DNA from 3 places in the Desulfitobacterium dichloroeliminans LMG P-21439 genome. Region 3 is predicted to be linked to each of the others. Evidence: riboswitches for the same ligand, from Rfam matches in the RefSeq annotation. Region 3 holds a riboswitch; each other region holds the start of a gene.
The links. Region 3 has a riboswitch for glycine ahead of gcvT (glycine cleavage system aminomethyltransferase GcvT). Riboswitches for the same ligand answer to the same signal wherever they lie in the genome.
Positions count from the first base shown of each region.

Region 1: it holds a riboswitch for glycine, as region 3 does, so the genes downstream of both, DESDI_RS16900 (alanine/glycine:cation symporter family protein) here and gcvT (glycine cleavage system aminomethyltransferase GcvT) in region 3, are expected to answer to the same signal.
Region 2: it holds a riboswitch for glycine, as region 3 does, so the genes downstream of both, DESDI_RS04340 (ACT domain-containing protein) here and gcvT (glycine cleavage system aminomethyltransferase GcvT) in region 3, are expected to answer to the same signal.

Region 1 covers NC_019903.1:3,576,097-3,580,766, forward strand. The annotation lists gene DESDI_RS16890 (glutamine--tRNA ligase/YqeY domain fusion protein) at 1-1,302, opposite strand, end outside; gene rnk (nucleoside diphosphate kinase regulator) at 1,337-1,753, opposite strand; glycine riboswitch at 2,128-2,203, shown strand; glycine riboswitch at 2,209-2,302, shown strand; gene DESDI_RS16900 (alanine/glycine:cation symporter family protein) at 2,452-3,834, shown strand; gene DESDI_RS16905 (VOC family protein) at 3,943-4,317, opposite strand; gene DESDI_RS16910 (MBL fold metallo-hydrolase) at 4,437-4,670, shown strand, end outside.
Region 2 covers NC_019903.1:934,398-939,067, reverse strand. The annotation lists gene DESDI_RS04350 (LytR/AlgR family response regulator transcription factor) at 1-103, shown strand, start outside; gene DESDI_RS04345 (PFL family protein) at 259-1,626, opposite strand; gene DESDI_RS04340 (ACT domain-containing protein) at 1,639-1,938, opposite strand; glycine riboswitch at 2,084-2,178, opposite strand; gene DESDI_RS04335 (flavodoxin family protein) at 2,405-2,992, shown strand; gene DESDI_RS04330 (IS1380-like element ISEcp1 family transposase) at 3,089-4,351, shown strand; partial or broken gene DESDI_RS04325 (nickel-dependent hydrogenase large subunit) at 4,559-4,670, opposite strand, start outside.
Region 3 covers NC_019903.1:2,831,099-2,835,768, forward strand. The annotation lists gene gcvPA (aminomethyl-transferring glycine dehydrogenase subunit GcvPA) at 1-218, opposite strand, end outside; gene gcvH (glycine cleavage system protein GcvH) at 220-606, opposite strand; gene gcvT (glycine cleavage system aminomethyltransferase GcvT) at 699-1,796, opposite strand; glycine riboswitch at 1,886-1,961, opposite strand; glycine riboswitch at 1,963-2,068, opposite strand; gene DESDI_RS18440 (sugar diacid recognition domain-containing protein) at 2,181-3,041, opposite strand; gene ileS (isoleucine--tRNA ligase) at 3,282-4,670, opposite strand, start outside.

The DNA of each region.
Region 1 (4,670 bases), 740 kb from region 3:
ATGAATCTCTACAATAGTACCCACTTCATCCTTAATGACCTCTTCACACTTAATGAAGTAAGCATCAATTAAGCGCACCTCGTTACCCGGATAAAGTCGATGGTATTTTGGCGGAGGTGTTTCCATAAAATCATCTTGTTCTATGAAGATTTCGCGAGAGAAAGGAATCTGGCGTTTGCCCATCTCTGGATTCTCTTTATTATTATCGGCATCCAGCATCTCCACTTGACCCTCTGGGTAATTGGTGATGACGATTTTCAAGGGTCTGATCACCGCCATGGGTCGAGGTACTCTGAGCTTCAGGTCCTCACGAATAAAGTGCTCCAACATTTTTGAATCAACTAAACTTTCTGATCTGGCCACACCGATGGCTTGAGCAAAGGCACGAATGGCCTCTGGGGTATAGCCCCGACGTCGCAATCCTGAGATGGTCGGCATCCTAGGATCATCCCACCCATCCACAACTTTCTCATCCACCAGCTGTTTTAGTTTACGCTTGCTCATAACTGTATTGGTCATATTCAAGCGGGCAAATTCATATTGATGCGGGGTATTTTCCATCTCACATTCCCTTACCACCCAGTCATAGAGAGGACGATGATCCTCAAACTCTAAGGTGCAAATGGAATGAGTTATTCCTTCGATAGCGTCTTCCAAAGGATGGGCAAAATCGTACATGGGATAAATACACCAGGTATCCCCTGTATTATGATGGCTTGCATGGGCAATCCGATACAACGCCGGATCACGCAGGTTGATATTCGGTGAGGACATATCAATTTTCGCCCGCAGAATCTTTTCTCCGTCCTTAAATTCTCCTTGCCTCATTCTTGCAAATAGGTCGAGGTTCTCTTCCACGCTTCGGTTCCGATAAGGACTTTCTTGACCAGCTTCCGTCAGGGTACCACGGCTTTTACGCATCTCTTCAGCTGTTAAATCGCAAACATAAGCCTTACCCTTCTTAATCAAGAGCACTGCCCTTTTATGCATCTCCTCAAAATAATCAGAGGCGAAGAAAAGATTATCCCATTCAAATCCCAGCCACTTTACATCTTCTTTAATTGACTCGACGTATTCCGTATCTTCCTTGACCGGGTTAGTATCATCAAAACGCAAGTTTGTTTTCCCTTTAAATTCGTCACCCAAGCCAAAATTTAAACAGATGGATTTTGCATGTCCAATATGTAAATACCCATTAGGTTCGGGGGGGAACCGTGTATAGATATGATCTACTTTTCCTGACCGCAGATCCTCAAGAATTATATGACGTAGAAAATTGGAAGATTTGTTTTCGTTGTCCATGGATATCAACCTTTCCTGTAGAATGTTCTAAGGCCTATAAATCATAGTCTCCGGCAGCCTCAGGTTGATAAACAATCTTTTCGACTTTGAGGCGAACCACGCCATCAGGGACTTTCCAGTCAATGGTATCCCCTTGACGATAACCAAGTATAGCTGTCCCTACAGGGGCAAGGACGGAAATCTTATCCTCCAATAAATCAGCATCCTCAGGATAAACCAAGGTATATGTAGTTTCTTCTCCTGACTCCATATCCTTAAGCATTACTTGGGTATTCATAGTAATGGCATCACGAGGAATTTCTGCAGAGGATACCACATCCGCATTATTCAATTCCTGCTCAAGATTTTTTAGGTAATCCTGGTTTTTAGCGCTGCCAAACTCTCTCTCCTTATTGATAAGTTTTAAGAGACGCTCCTGATCAACGGCTGTGATACTAATTTTCCTTCTCATTTCTCCTGAACCTTCCTTTTCTTGTGATAAATATAGAGCGACTATCGCCAGATAGCCGCTAATAATGGTTATGAATTTCGAAAAAAAGGGATTACACACTGTCCTTAGTATATACTATTTCCTAAAATAAGTAAATATCTGTAGTCGCAATATCTACTTCCTCTATGCTACCTCCATGGTTTATTGGCATCCTTCTGTGGATTTCAGGCAAGTCATCGAGTTAGGATGCACTCGAAAAATTATTTTTTACTTACAGCTCTTCTTCTTAAAATATCTTGAATAAAATGGATAGTTTATTTATAATAATAAATATCTCCTTAAAGATGCTGAACAAATCAGAAAAGTCAGATAATCATTAACTTAATATTTGCTGGATGAGATTTACGGGAGAAGGGCTCACGCCCGCCGAAGAAGCAAAACTTTCAGGTGACAGGAACCTGTCGAAGACCGGAAATTGACAGCACTCTGGAGAGACTCAATTAAGGGCGCCGAAGGGGCAATACAATGATGTGTTGTAAATCTCTCAGGCAAAAGGACAGAGGTTAACTAGGGATTGCTATTAAGCATTCTCCTATTTTGCACCCATCATCCGCCTACTCAGAGTCAATCACTACGATTGGCTCTTTTTTATATAGAAAGCGCAACCCCGTTTGGTGGTTGCAGGGGCAGATACCTAGATTAAAGGAGGAGAAAAAACTATGGAGGCCTTGCATAACTTTATCATCTGGTTGAACGGCTACCTCTGGGGACCACCGATTCTTGTTTTGCTGTTTGGTACGCACTTATTCCTCACCTTCCGTACTCGTTTCATACAGAGGTATATTTTCAAAGGGATTAAACTTTCTCTCACGAAGGACCCAGATGCTGCTGGAGATGTCAGCCAATTCGGGGCCCTGACGACTGCTCTGGCGGCAACCATCGGTACCGGTAATATCGTCGGCGTAGCAACGGCAGTTGCCCTGGGTGGCCCCGGCGCTGTGCTTTGGTGCTGGCTGACTGGGGTATTCGGTATTGCCACCAAATATGGCGAGGCCTTACTTGCTGTAAAATATCGGGTCAAAACATCGGATGGCACTATGCTCGGCGGTCCTATGTATGCCCTAGAAAGAGGCCTGGGCATGAAATGGCTCGCGGTTCTGTTCAGCATCTTTACATCCATTGCTGCCTTTGGTATTGGTAATATGACTCAAGCTAATTCTATCTCCGGTATGCTGGATAACCAATTCCAGATCAATCCCATTATTACGGGCATTTTCTTAGCTTCCCTGACAGGAATTGTCATCATTGGCGGGGTAAAATCCATCGCTCGCGTCTGTGAAAAGTTCGTCCCCTTTATGGCGATTGCCTACGTCCTAGGTTGTATCATCATTCTGATTATGAATTCCCAATACGTATGGCCTGCCGTTACTTTGATTTGTGAATCCGCCTTTACTCCGACCGCTGCCGGCGGCGGCTTCGTCGGTGCCAGTGTCATCATGGCCGCTCGTTATGGTATCGCCCGCGGTCTTTTCTCTAATGAATCCGGTTTAGGTTCCGCTCCCATCGTGGCCGCAGCTGCTCAAACGAGAAACCCAGTTCGTCAAGCTCTCGTCTCGGCTACGGGAACCTTTTGGGATACCGTTGTCGTGTGCTTAATGACCGGTCTGGTTGTCGTCAGCAGTATCATCAAAAATCCAACCGCTGCAGAAGGGTTAAAGGGTGGCGATTTAACAACGATGGCCTTTAATGAGATTCCTGTCGTTGGTTCAATCGTTTTAACCTTTGGACTCTTAACCTTCGTATTTTCGACAATCCTCGGTTGGTCTTATTATGGTGAACGAGCCGTTGAATACCTCTTGGGCAAAAAGGGTATTCTTCCTTATCGCCTTCTCTGGGTACTAGCCGTCTTCCTGGGCTCGATTGTCACCCTCCAATTCGTCTGGGATCTTGCTGATGCCATGAACGCAATGATGGCCATTCCAAACCTTATAGCCCTCTTGCTTTTAAGCGGTGTGATTGTATCAGAGACGAAGAAGTATCTCTGGGAAGATTGTTTGGATGAAATCTCAAAGGAGCCTATCCCTGTCATCGAGAATAAATAATCACTGAAAATAGTTCTGATTCTAACAAAGAAGGGTCCTGATTTACCTAGTGTAAATCAGGACCCTTTCGCTTTTAATTCTCCATCGGTGAGGTCAGACAATTGCTCATTAGGTCTTGGAACCCGGCAAAATCTCTAGCCAATAATTGTCGGGATCGTTAATAAAATATATCCCCATCGCTTCATTTTCGTAACAGATGCAGCCCATCTTTTGATGATGCTCATGAGCAGCTTCGTAATCATCCACCATGAGGGCGAGATGAAATTCATTTTCACCAAGATTATAGGGTTCATTCCGGTCTCTTAGCCAAGTAAGTTCCAGGGTATGGGTACTTACTCCGTCACCTAAGTAGACGAGGATAAATTCACCGCTTTCCGGGGCAATTCTCCTTACTTCCTTGAATCCTAGGGCTTCTTGATAGAAAGCTAGGCTTTTCTCGAGATTCAGCACATTAAAATTATTGTGGGTAAATTTAAACTTCATAGCATAATCCCCCTTTTTTCATGTTGACTTATCTTCATATTGCACCCTCATCCATAGTGTAGTAATTTTTAAGAGAGAACACAAACATCTTTTTAATATCTAAGGAACGGAGGCGTCTCATGAAAACTCCTGTAAAAAGCTTTGGCTTAACCATTGAATATATCCGTCACAGTGGTTTCATAGTGGAGTCAGACCAGTCCCTTCTGGTCTTTGACTATTATGAAGGTCCCATCCAATTCCCAGCGACTAAAAAAATCTATGTCTTTACGTCCCATGTCCATCAGGACCATTTCAATCCGGAAATATTCCTATGGCAGAAAGAGCATCCCCATATCCACTATATTTTGAGCTCG
Region 2 (4,670 bases), 1.7 Mb from region 3:
TACATATGCTCATCAAAGCGCTCCTATATCAAGGCTACTTTACGGAAAAGTAAGAGAAGCTTATATGCAATATTTGTTTGTGGAAAAAGGGATCCAACCATAACTTCTCCTACTCATAAACTGTCACCTTTTTCTCTTATCTTAGTGTCCAGTTTATCATACCATTTCCAACCTCCAATTGTTGGGTATGTCTAACAATTGGGTGCAGTTCATCAAAGCTGCTTGTTCCTTTTTCTATATCTGCTATGTCCTCTTCACTTAATTCGACAGACTCGTGATCGGCGCCGGAATTCTGCCCCCGCGGCGGATAAAGTCACGGGAGGAAAAGGGATTAAGCCTAATGACCGGAGCTCCTCCCAACAGTCCACCAAATTCTACCCGCTCGCCGACCTTTTTGCCGATGGCGGGAATGACCCGCACCGCGGTTGTCTTCTTATTAATCATCCCAATAGCTGCTTCATCGGCTATAATACCGGCAATCGTCTCCGGCTCGACATCCCCGGGAATCGCAATCATATCCAAGCCCACGGAGCAGACACAAGTCATAGCCTCCAGCTTTTCAATGCTTAAAGCCCCCTCCTCTACCGCGCGAATCATGCCCGCATCTTCCGAGACAGGAATAAAGGCTCCGCTCAACCCTCCCACATGGGAGGAGGCCATGGCGCCACCCTTTTTCACGGCGTCATTGAGCAAGGCCAAGGCAGCGGTGGTTCCATGAGCTCCGCAGCGCTCCAGTCCCATATTCTCTAGAATTTCTGCCACACTATCCCCTACAGCTGGGGTAGGAGCTAAGGAAAGATCCACAATCCCAAAGGGTACATTAAGAACCTTGGAAGCCTCGCGACCGATGAGTTCACCCATGCGCGTAATCTTAAAGGCTGTGCGTTTAATCAGGTTGGCTATTTCCCCTAAATCCGCTTCCGGACTTTTCTTGACTGCATGGGCCACCACCCCGGGGCCACTAACCCCTACGTTGATCACCGTCTCCGGCTCACCTACCCCATGAAAGGCTCCAGCCATAAAGGGGTTATCTTCCGGCGCATTGCAGAAGACAACCAACTTGGCAGCGGCAATACCATCTTGGTCTGCAGTGCGTCGAGCGCATTCGAGGATGACTTCTCCCATGGTTAAAACCGCATCCATATTGATCCCGGTTTTCGTAGAACCGATATTTACCGAGGAGCAAACTCGTTTTGTTTCTGCTAAGGCTTGCGGAATCGCCGCGATGAGAGCCCGATCTCCTTTGGTTAATCCCTTTTGGACTAAGGCTGAAAAGCCTCCCAGAAAGTTGATTCCCACTACCTCTGCCGCTCGGTCCAGTGCCTTAGCTAAACGCACCATTTCTTCCGGGTTAAAGCTTGAACCGAGAAGAGCGATCGGGGTTACGGAAACCCGCTTGTTGACGATGGGAATTCCATAGCGAGCAGATAGACTTTCACCTACACTGACGAGATGCTCCGCTTGCTGAGTGATTTTATCATAGATCTTTTGTTCCACACGCTGAACATCATCTCCGGCACAATCCAACAAGCTAATACCCATAGTGATCGTACGGATATCGAGGTTCTCATTCTCAACCATCTCGATGGTTTGAAGTATTTCGTGGGGAGCGATATGCATTTTCATCCTTTTACCCCCTTAAACTCGATGCATGAATTCAAAAATATCTTCATGCTGAACATTGACTTTTAACCCACGGGGTTCTCCCTCACTCTGCAGCTGCTTGGTGAGATCCCCTAAAGATACGGACGCTTGGGCGACATCCACAATCATAATCATGGTGAAAAATCCCTGGAGGATCGTTTGGCTGAGATCTAAGACATTGATGGATTTTTCAGCTAAACGTCCGGTCAGCCAAGCGATAATGCCAATCTGATCCTTACCGAGAATGGAGATAATCACTCGGTTGGAAGTTTCTTTAGTACTTTCTAAGCTCATTTCCTTTACCCCTTTTCTTCTTGATTTTCTATCGTTCCCATTTTGAGCAATAAAAAAGAGTCAACTAAAAGTTTGACTCTGGTGAGCAAAGAGAATTCATTTAAGCGGCAACATCTAATGCAAGAATCGTAGCCAAAAGCGCCCAAATCTTTTCTCTGTCCTTTTGCCTGAGAGATTGGACAGTATCTTCTACTGTCTTGCCCCTTCGGCGTCCTTACGGAACTCTCCAGAGTTCTGTCCATTTCCAGTTTACCATCGGTTTTACACCCATGCACTCCTGAGAACTTCATCCAGTCCTATTTACTTATATCGTATTATAAACACAATCACTAAAAAAATGCAAACCCAGAACTGATCTCATAATCTTCACAGTTAATTGTTAGCTAGTGAAAAATAAGTACAATCAAAAACGCAGCTGTTATAATGAAGTTATAGATAATAACTAATAAATTGGAGTTGATAAAAAATGAACGTCATCGCGGTAAATGGTAGTCCACGAAAAAAGTGGAATACTGCAACACTCTTACAAGAAGCGCTCAAGGGAGCTCAATCAGTCGGTGCGGAGACCGAATTGGTTCATCTTTATGACTTAAACTTCAAAGGCTGTATCAGTTGCTTTATATGTAAACAGAGGAACACTAAGTATCTCGGCCATTGCGCCTTAAAAGATGATCTTACCCCTCTCTTAGAGAAAATCCTCATAAGTGATGTCCTGTTGCTGGGTTCCCCAATCTACTTCGGCAATGTTACCGGAGAAATGCGCTCTTTTTTAGAACGGTTGTATTTCTCTAACCTAAGCTATAATGAAGGCCAACGTAGCGTATTTCAAGGCAAGATAGCTTCAGGATTTATCTATACAATGAATCTCCCGGAAAGCAATTCACAGCAGATGGGTTACGAATTCTTATATAATGGCAACGCGCGCAGTCTAGAACTCCTAAATGGACCTACAGAATATCTACTTCCTAGATTCTACGTCAGTACTTCAAAAAGCATAATCAAAGCCTTGATAAATATGCGTTCCTTCGAAATTCAGCTTTCACCCATTGGGTGAAAGAAAAGTGCTCAAAAATATGTTAAATTATCAGCTTTTATGACTCGATATATGGTAAAATAATAGTAAGAAAAGTAGTAAAAAGGGGTTCTAATTATGATTAATAAAATTGATTTCAAAGCTAAGAATCTAACATCAAATGCAGGTCTTTTTCTGCTCCTTGAGAATGCAAAAAGCAATGGGATTTTTGATTTTATTGAAAATGACCTCGTATTTGATAATGACTCAACAAATAAAATCAAGATGAATCATATAAAGACCATGCTCTGCGGTCACTTCATTGGCATTGATAAGTTAGAACGTCTAAAGCTACTTCAAAATGATCCCCTCGTCAACGAGTTTGATATTTCCGTAAAAGAACCTGAAACAGTGTCACGGTTTCTAGGAAACTTCAACTTCAAGACAACCCAAATGTTTAGAGACATTAATTTTAAAGTCTTTAAAAAACTGCTCACTAAAAGTAAATTGACATCCATTACGATTGATATTGATAGTAGTGTAATTAACGTAGAAGGTCATCAAGAAGGTGCGTCAAAAGGATATAATCCTAAGAAACTGGGAAACCGATGCTACAATATCCAATTTGCATTTTGCGACGAATTAAAAGCATATGTTACCGGATTTGTAAGAAGTGGCAATACTTACACTGCAAACGGTGCTGCGGAAATGATCAAAGAAATTGTTGCTAACATCAAATCAGACGATTTAGAAATTTTATTTCGAATGGATAGTGGCTACTTTGATGAAAAAATTATCGAAACGATAGAATCTCTTGGATGCAAATATTTAATTAAAGCCAAAAGTTATTCTACACTCACCTCACAAGCAACGAATTCATCAATTGTATTCGTTAAAGGAGAAGAAGGTAGAGAAACTACAGAACTGTATACAAAATTAGTTAAATGGGAAAAAGACAGAAGATTTGTCGTATCTCGCGTACTGAAACCAGAAAAAGAAAGAGCACAATTATCACTTTTAGAAGGTTCCGAATACGACTACTTTTTCTTTGTAACAAATACTACCTTGCTTTCTGAAAAAGTAGTTATATACTATGAAAAGCGTGGTAATGCTGAAAACTATATCAAAGAAGCCAAATACGACATGGCGGTGGGTCATCTCTTGCTAAAGTCATTTTGGGCGAATGAAGCCGTGTTTCAAATGATGATGCTTTCATATAACCTATTTTTGTTGTTCAAGTTTGATTCCTTGGACTCTTCAGAATACAGACAGCAAATAAAGACCTTTCGTTTGAAGTATGTATTTCTTGCAGCAAAAATAATCAAAACCGCAAGATATGTAATCATGAAGTTGTCGGAAAACTATCCGTACAAGGGAGTGTATGAAAAATGTCTGGTATAATAAGAATATCATCAATAAAATTGAGTGTTGCTCTGTGGATAACTTGCAGAGTTTATTAAGTATCATTGCAGCAAAGATGAAATCAATGATTTATCAAAAATGATTGAAAGGTGGTTGTAAATAATGTTACAATGTGTGAGAAGCAGTCTAAATTCTTCGTGAAATAGTGATTTTTGAAGCTAATAAAAAACACACGTGGAATTTAGGTACATTATTAATAAACTCGAGGATAGTGATAAGATAACCGCGATAGCGGTTGATTTTATCGGCATCCACGTGCATGGTACACCCTCCGGGTACAATCCCGTGCCCATGGGGA
Region 3 (4,670 bases):
CCCAGATAAGAGTCATACTCTTCAACGGTGGTATTTTGGGCAGCAAGTCCTTGCATCGACTTCACCAATTCATATTCAGACAAACCTTCCCGAATCTTTAATTGGGCTTGGCGCCGAACGCTTTCTGGGATATCCGCAAAAAGCTCTTCAATGGAGTTGACTCCAATCCGGGCCAGGATCTGTTCTTGCTGGTCCACTGTGTTCGGCACATAATTCATGTTAATGGCCCTCCTCCGCTAGAAACGCTTCATATTCTGCGGCAGACATTAATCCATCTAGATCTTTCAAGTCATCCACTTCTACTTTAACCAGCCAACCCTCGCCATAGGGATCATTATTCAGAAGTTCCGGAGAATCGAGGACCTCTTGATTAAATTCGATGACCTTGCCAGAGACTGATGAGATGATATCCGATACTGCCTTCACAGACTCCACCGTTCCATAAGCTTGCCCAGTTACCACGGTCGTATCGTTCTCCGGTAACTCAACAAAAACTACATCCCCCAAGCTCTCTTGGGCATGTTCCGTGATTCCTAAAACTACCGTATTTCCTTCTACCTTAGTCCACTCATGAGATTTGCTGTACTTTAATTCCACTGGATTCATACATTCATCCTCCTTAATAATGCGGGACTCTAGTCCCTGATTATTGCTTACGTTCGCTGGCATCGACTCAAGTTAGTGGTATGGTGAGATCCCTATTTTTGCCGCTTGTAGAATTGAGAAGGCACAATCTGAGCCTTGACTGCTTTGCCTCGAATCATCACATCGAGTGTTTCTCCTATTTGGGCATATTCCGAGGGAATAAGACCTAAAGCAATGTTTTTATTCAAGGTAGGAGAAAAAGAGCCTGAAGTAATGAACCCAATTTCTTTACCCTCCTTATGAAGAGGATAGTGGGAACGAGCAATCCCCCGCTCGATCATCTCTAGGCCGACGAGCTTACGGGGCACACCTTTTTCCTTCTGAGCCAAAAGAATCTCCTTGCCAATAAAATCCTTTTTCTCCATCTTTACAAAGAAGCCAAGTCCTGCTTCCAAAGGAGTAATATCAGGACCTAATTCGTTGCCGTATAAGGGTAGGCGAGCCTCAAAACGTAGAGTATCGCGAGCCCCGAGCCCGATGGGCTGCACACCTTCTTCACTTCCCACTTCTAAGATTCTCCGCCACATTTGTGATGCCTGTTCAGGGGATAAGTAAACTTCAAACCCATCTTCCCCCGTATACCCCGTCCGTGAAACCAGACAAGGAACGCCATCCACTTCCCCTTGCTTGAACCAGTAATACTTAATTTCCTGCAAATCCATGCCTGTCAACTTTTGCAGAATCCTCTCCGCTTGGGGCCCTTGTATGGCCAATTGCGCATACTCTTGGGAACGATTCACCAGATTCACGGTAAAGTCTTGAGCTTGTTCCTGCATCCAAGCAAAATCTTTATCCGTATTAGAGGCATTGACGACGATTAAGTAATGACTCTCACGAAGCCGATACACGAGCAGATCATCTACGATCCCTCCATCCGGATAGCACATGGGGGAATATTGAATCTGCTCATCCTGCTGGCGGGATAGATCATTGGTAAGTATGTACTGAATAAAGGGAAGCGCATCCTGACCCTCGACCTCCACTTCACCCATGTGAGAGACATCAAAGAGTCCTGCCTGATTGCGCACGGCCTTGTGTTCTTCGATAACTCCTGCATATTGGACAGGCATCTCCCAACCGCCAAAATCAATGAGCTTGGCTCCCAACCTTTGATGTTCTTCATAGAGCGGAGTTCTTTTCAGTTCTGTCACTTCAGCCACCTCCTAAAGTATGAGTATTTGCTAATTCAGCTTAAAAGATGAACACAAATAAAAAAACAGAGGGAATAACGCGTCGCGTTACCTCTGTCCTTTAACCTGAGAGATTACCTTGCGGCTACCCCTTTGGTGTTCTCATCTGAGAAGCTCTCCAGAGTTTCGTCTTCCAGCAGTACTTTTGCCTGAGAGTTTCCCCCAGAATAGATGCGACATTCTGGCCGTTTCTCCTTCGGCGCTCACCTATGAGTCTCTCCTACTGGAATCATTCGAAACCTATTCGATTATCTGCTTTCATTATAGTCAGCTAATGGAGATTCGTCTACACCATTGCCCCTATATTCTAATAATTATTATGTAGAATCAACGATGGTCTACCTCTTAAAGCTTGTGAGCGATACCATTCAGATCATTGCCCACCTGCTGTAATTCTTGAACCATCATAGCGATTTCTTGAGTAGCTTTTGCTTGCTCTTGGGCAATCACATTGTTCTGGAATACACCCTTGACGATTTCCTCCATGGTTTCTTGAAACTTCATCAACAGCTCATTGATCTCATTAGCTGAACGATTGCTTTCGTCGGCTAGCTTTCGAACTTCACCGGCTACCACCGAGAACCCTTTACCCAGTTCACCGGCCCGGGCTGCTTCAATCGCCGCATTAAGTCCTAAAAGATTCGTTTGCTTCGACACACGACGAATAAATTCAGTGACCCCTTCTGTAGCCTTTACTTGCTGCTTAGCCTCTTGGGCGACAGTAGCCACGGTCTGGCTCACACTGGCAACCTCCTCAGAAGAGGCAGCCATTTCTTCCAGGGCTCCTGCGGCTTGCTCTATAGACTCCCCTATATGATCGACATGCTTCTTAAGAATGTCTTTCAGCTCTTCATCACGCAGCAAATAAGCAACCATGGCTGCCGCAACCTTAGCTACAGGAGATACGATGGCAAGAGGTCCTGCAACTCCAAAGGTACCCACTTTCTCTTCTTCTAAAAAAATCGCCAAATTCAAACCCTCACGGACCTGTCCTGAACTATTGGCTTCATCTTCCGCTGTAATTTTGATTTCGTTGATTGAAGTATTCATAATGCGCTGGGCGCCCGTATGTAAAACTCCCAGACGTATCTTTGCTGAGTCAGCGATAATAATGCCTTGGGGGTCACAGACGATGCCATGGTACCCACTTTCCGAGTAAATTAAATCAACAATTCGGTTGGCCAGATTTGCCGTAATTTTTTTCATAATCCCTCTCCCACCTCTGCTGTGCGTCTTAGGGTCAACTCCTTAATGGGCCGTAAAGTATTTAAAAACGCGCAATACTAATACCATTTTTAATAATACTAACTTTTCTAATAATTGTCCATAATTTCGAGGAATTAATTGTGAATAACTACTTTAATTTGGGTTTTAATATAAAGAAAAGACTTACCTGGTAGGTTCCAGGAAGTCTTTTTAGCAACTAAGCAATCAAGTACCTAAGTTTTAAAGATGGCTTACCACCGATGCGCATCTTGGGCATAAGTTCGGATGGTCTTGGTCTTGACCCACTTTAGTATCATAAATCCAGCAACGTTCGCATTTCTCACCGGCTGCCGAGCTCACTGCGATACCAAGCTCTTCCATAGATTCCGCCATGGTGATTCCTTCTGGTTTTCCCTCTCCTGCCTGGTGAACATAAACCTCAGAGACAATAAAAATCTCCGCCAAGTTCGGAATAGCCTTCAAGAATACTTCGAGTTCAGCATTCGGGTAAATCTCGACTCGAGCTGTCAAAGAATGGTTAATTAGCTTATCTTGACGAGCCTTTTCGAGAGCTTTTGTCGCTTCAGAACGCACAGCCAATAGAGTGTCCCATTTCTTCTCCAAAACTTCATCCATCCAGCGGGGATTTACTTTTGGCATTTCCTCGGTTTGGATATTCGAGCCTTCAGCTACGGCGGGGATATATGGCCAAATCTCATCTGCCGTAAAGGTTAATACTGGAGCAATCAGGCGCACAAGAGCATCAAGGACATCATAGAGTACGGTCTGAGAAGCGCGACGCAGAGCGGAATCCTTACCTTCTACATAAAGGCGATCTTTGACGACATCCAAGTAAATAGCGCTCAATTCTACCGCACAGAAGTTATGAACGGTATGATAGACCCAGTGAAATTCATATTTTTCATATCCCTGCAAAACACGGTCGATAACTTTGCCCAGTTGGAGCAAAGCCCAGCGGTCGATTTCCGGCAACTCCTCATAAGCGACCCGATCCTTAACAGGGTCAAAGTCATTGAGATTGCTGAGCAAGAATCTTAAGGTGTTACGGATCTTACGATAGGCTTCCGTCATCTGTTTCATAATCCGCGGCGAGGCTGCAACGTCGTTTTTGTAGTCTGTTGAACAAACCCAGAGTCTGAGGATATCTGCACCCATATCCTTGGCTACTTGTAAGGGATCCACACCGTTACCTAATGACTTGGACATTTTACGTCCTTTTTCATCCACAATGAAGCCATGGGTTAAGACAGCTTTATAGGGGGCCTTGCCATAGGCAGCAACAGATGTCGAAAGGGAGGAATTGAACCAGCCTCGATGTTGATCCGAACCTTCCAGGTAAAGGTCAGCAGGCCAAGCAAGCTCTTCTCGCTCCATCAACACCCCTGTATGACTGGTACCGGAATCGAACCAAACATCCATGATATCGGTCTCTTTGCGGAAGGACTTGCCACCGCAGGAGCAAGCGAAGCCTTCCGGCAAGAATTCTTCAGCCGGACGGATAAACCAGGCATCTGAGCCTTCGGCACGGAAGATCTCTTGAACCTTGGCGATGGTTTCATCGGTGATAATCTCTTTTCCACAATCCTCGCAGTAGAAAATGGGAATGGG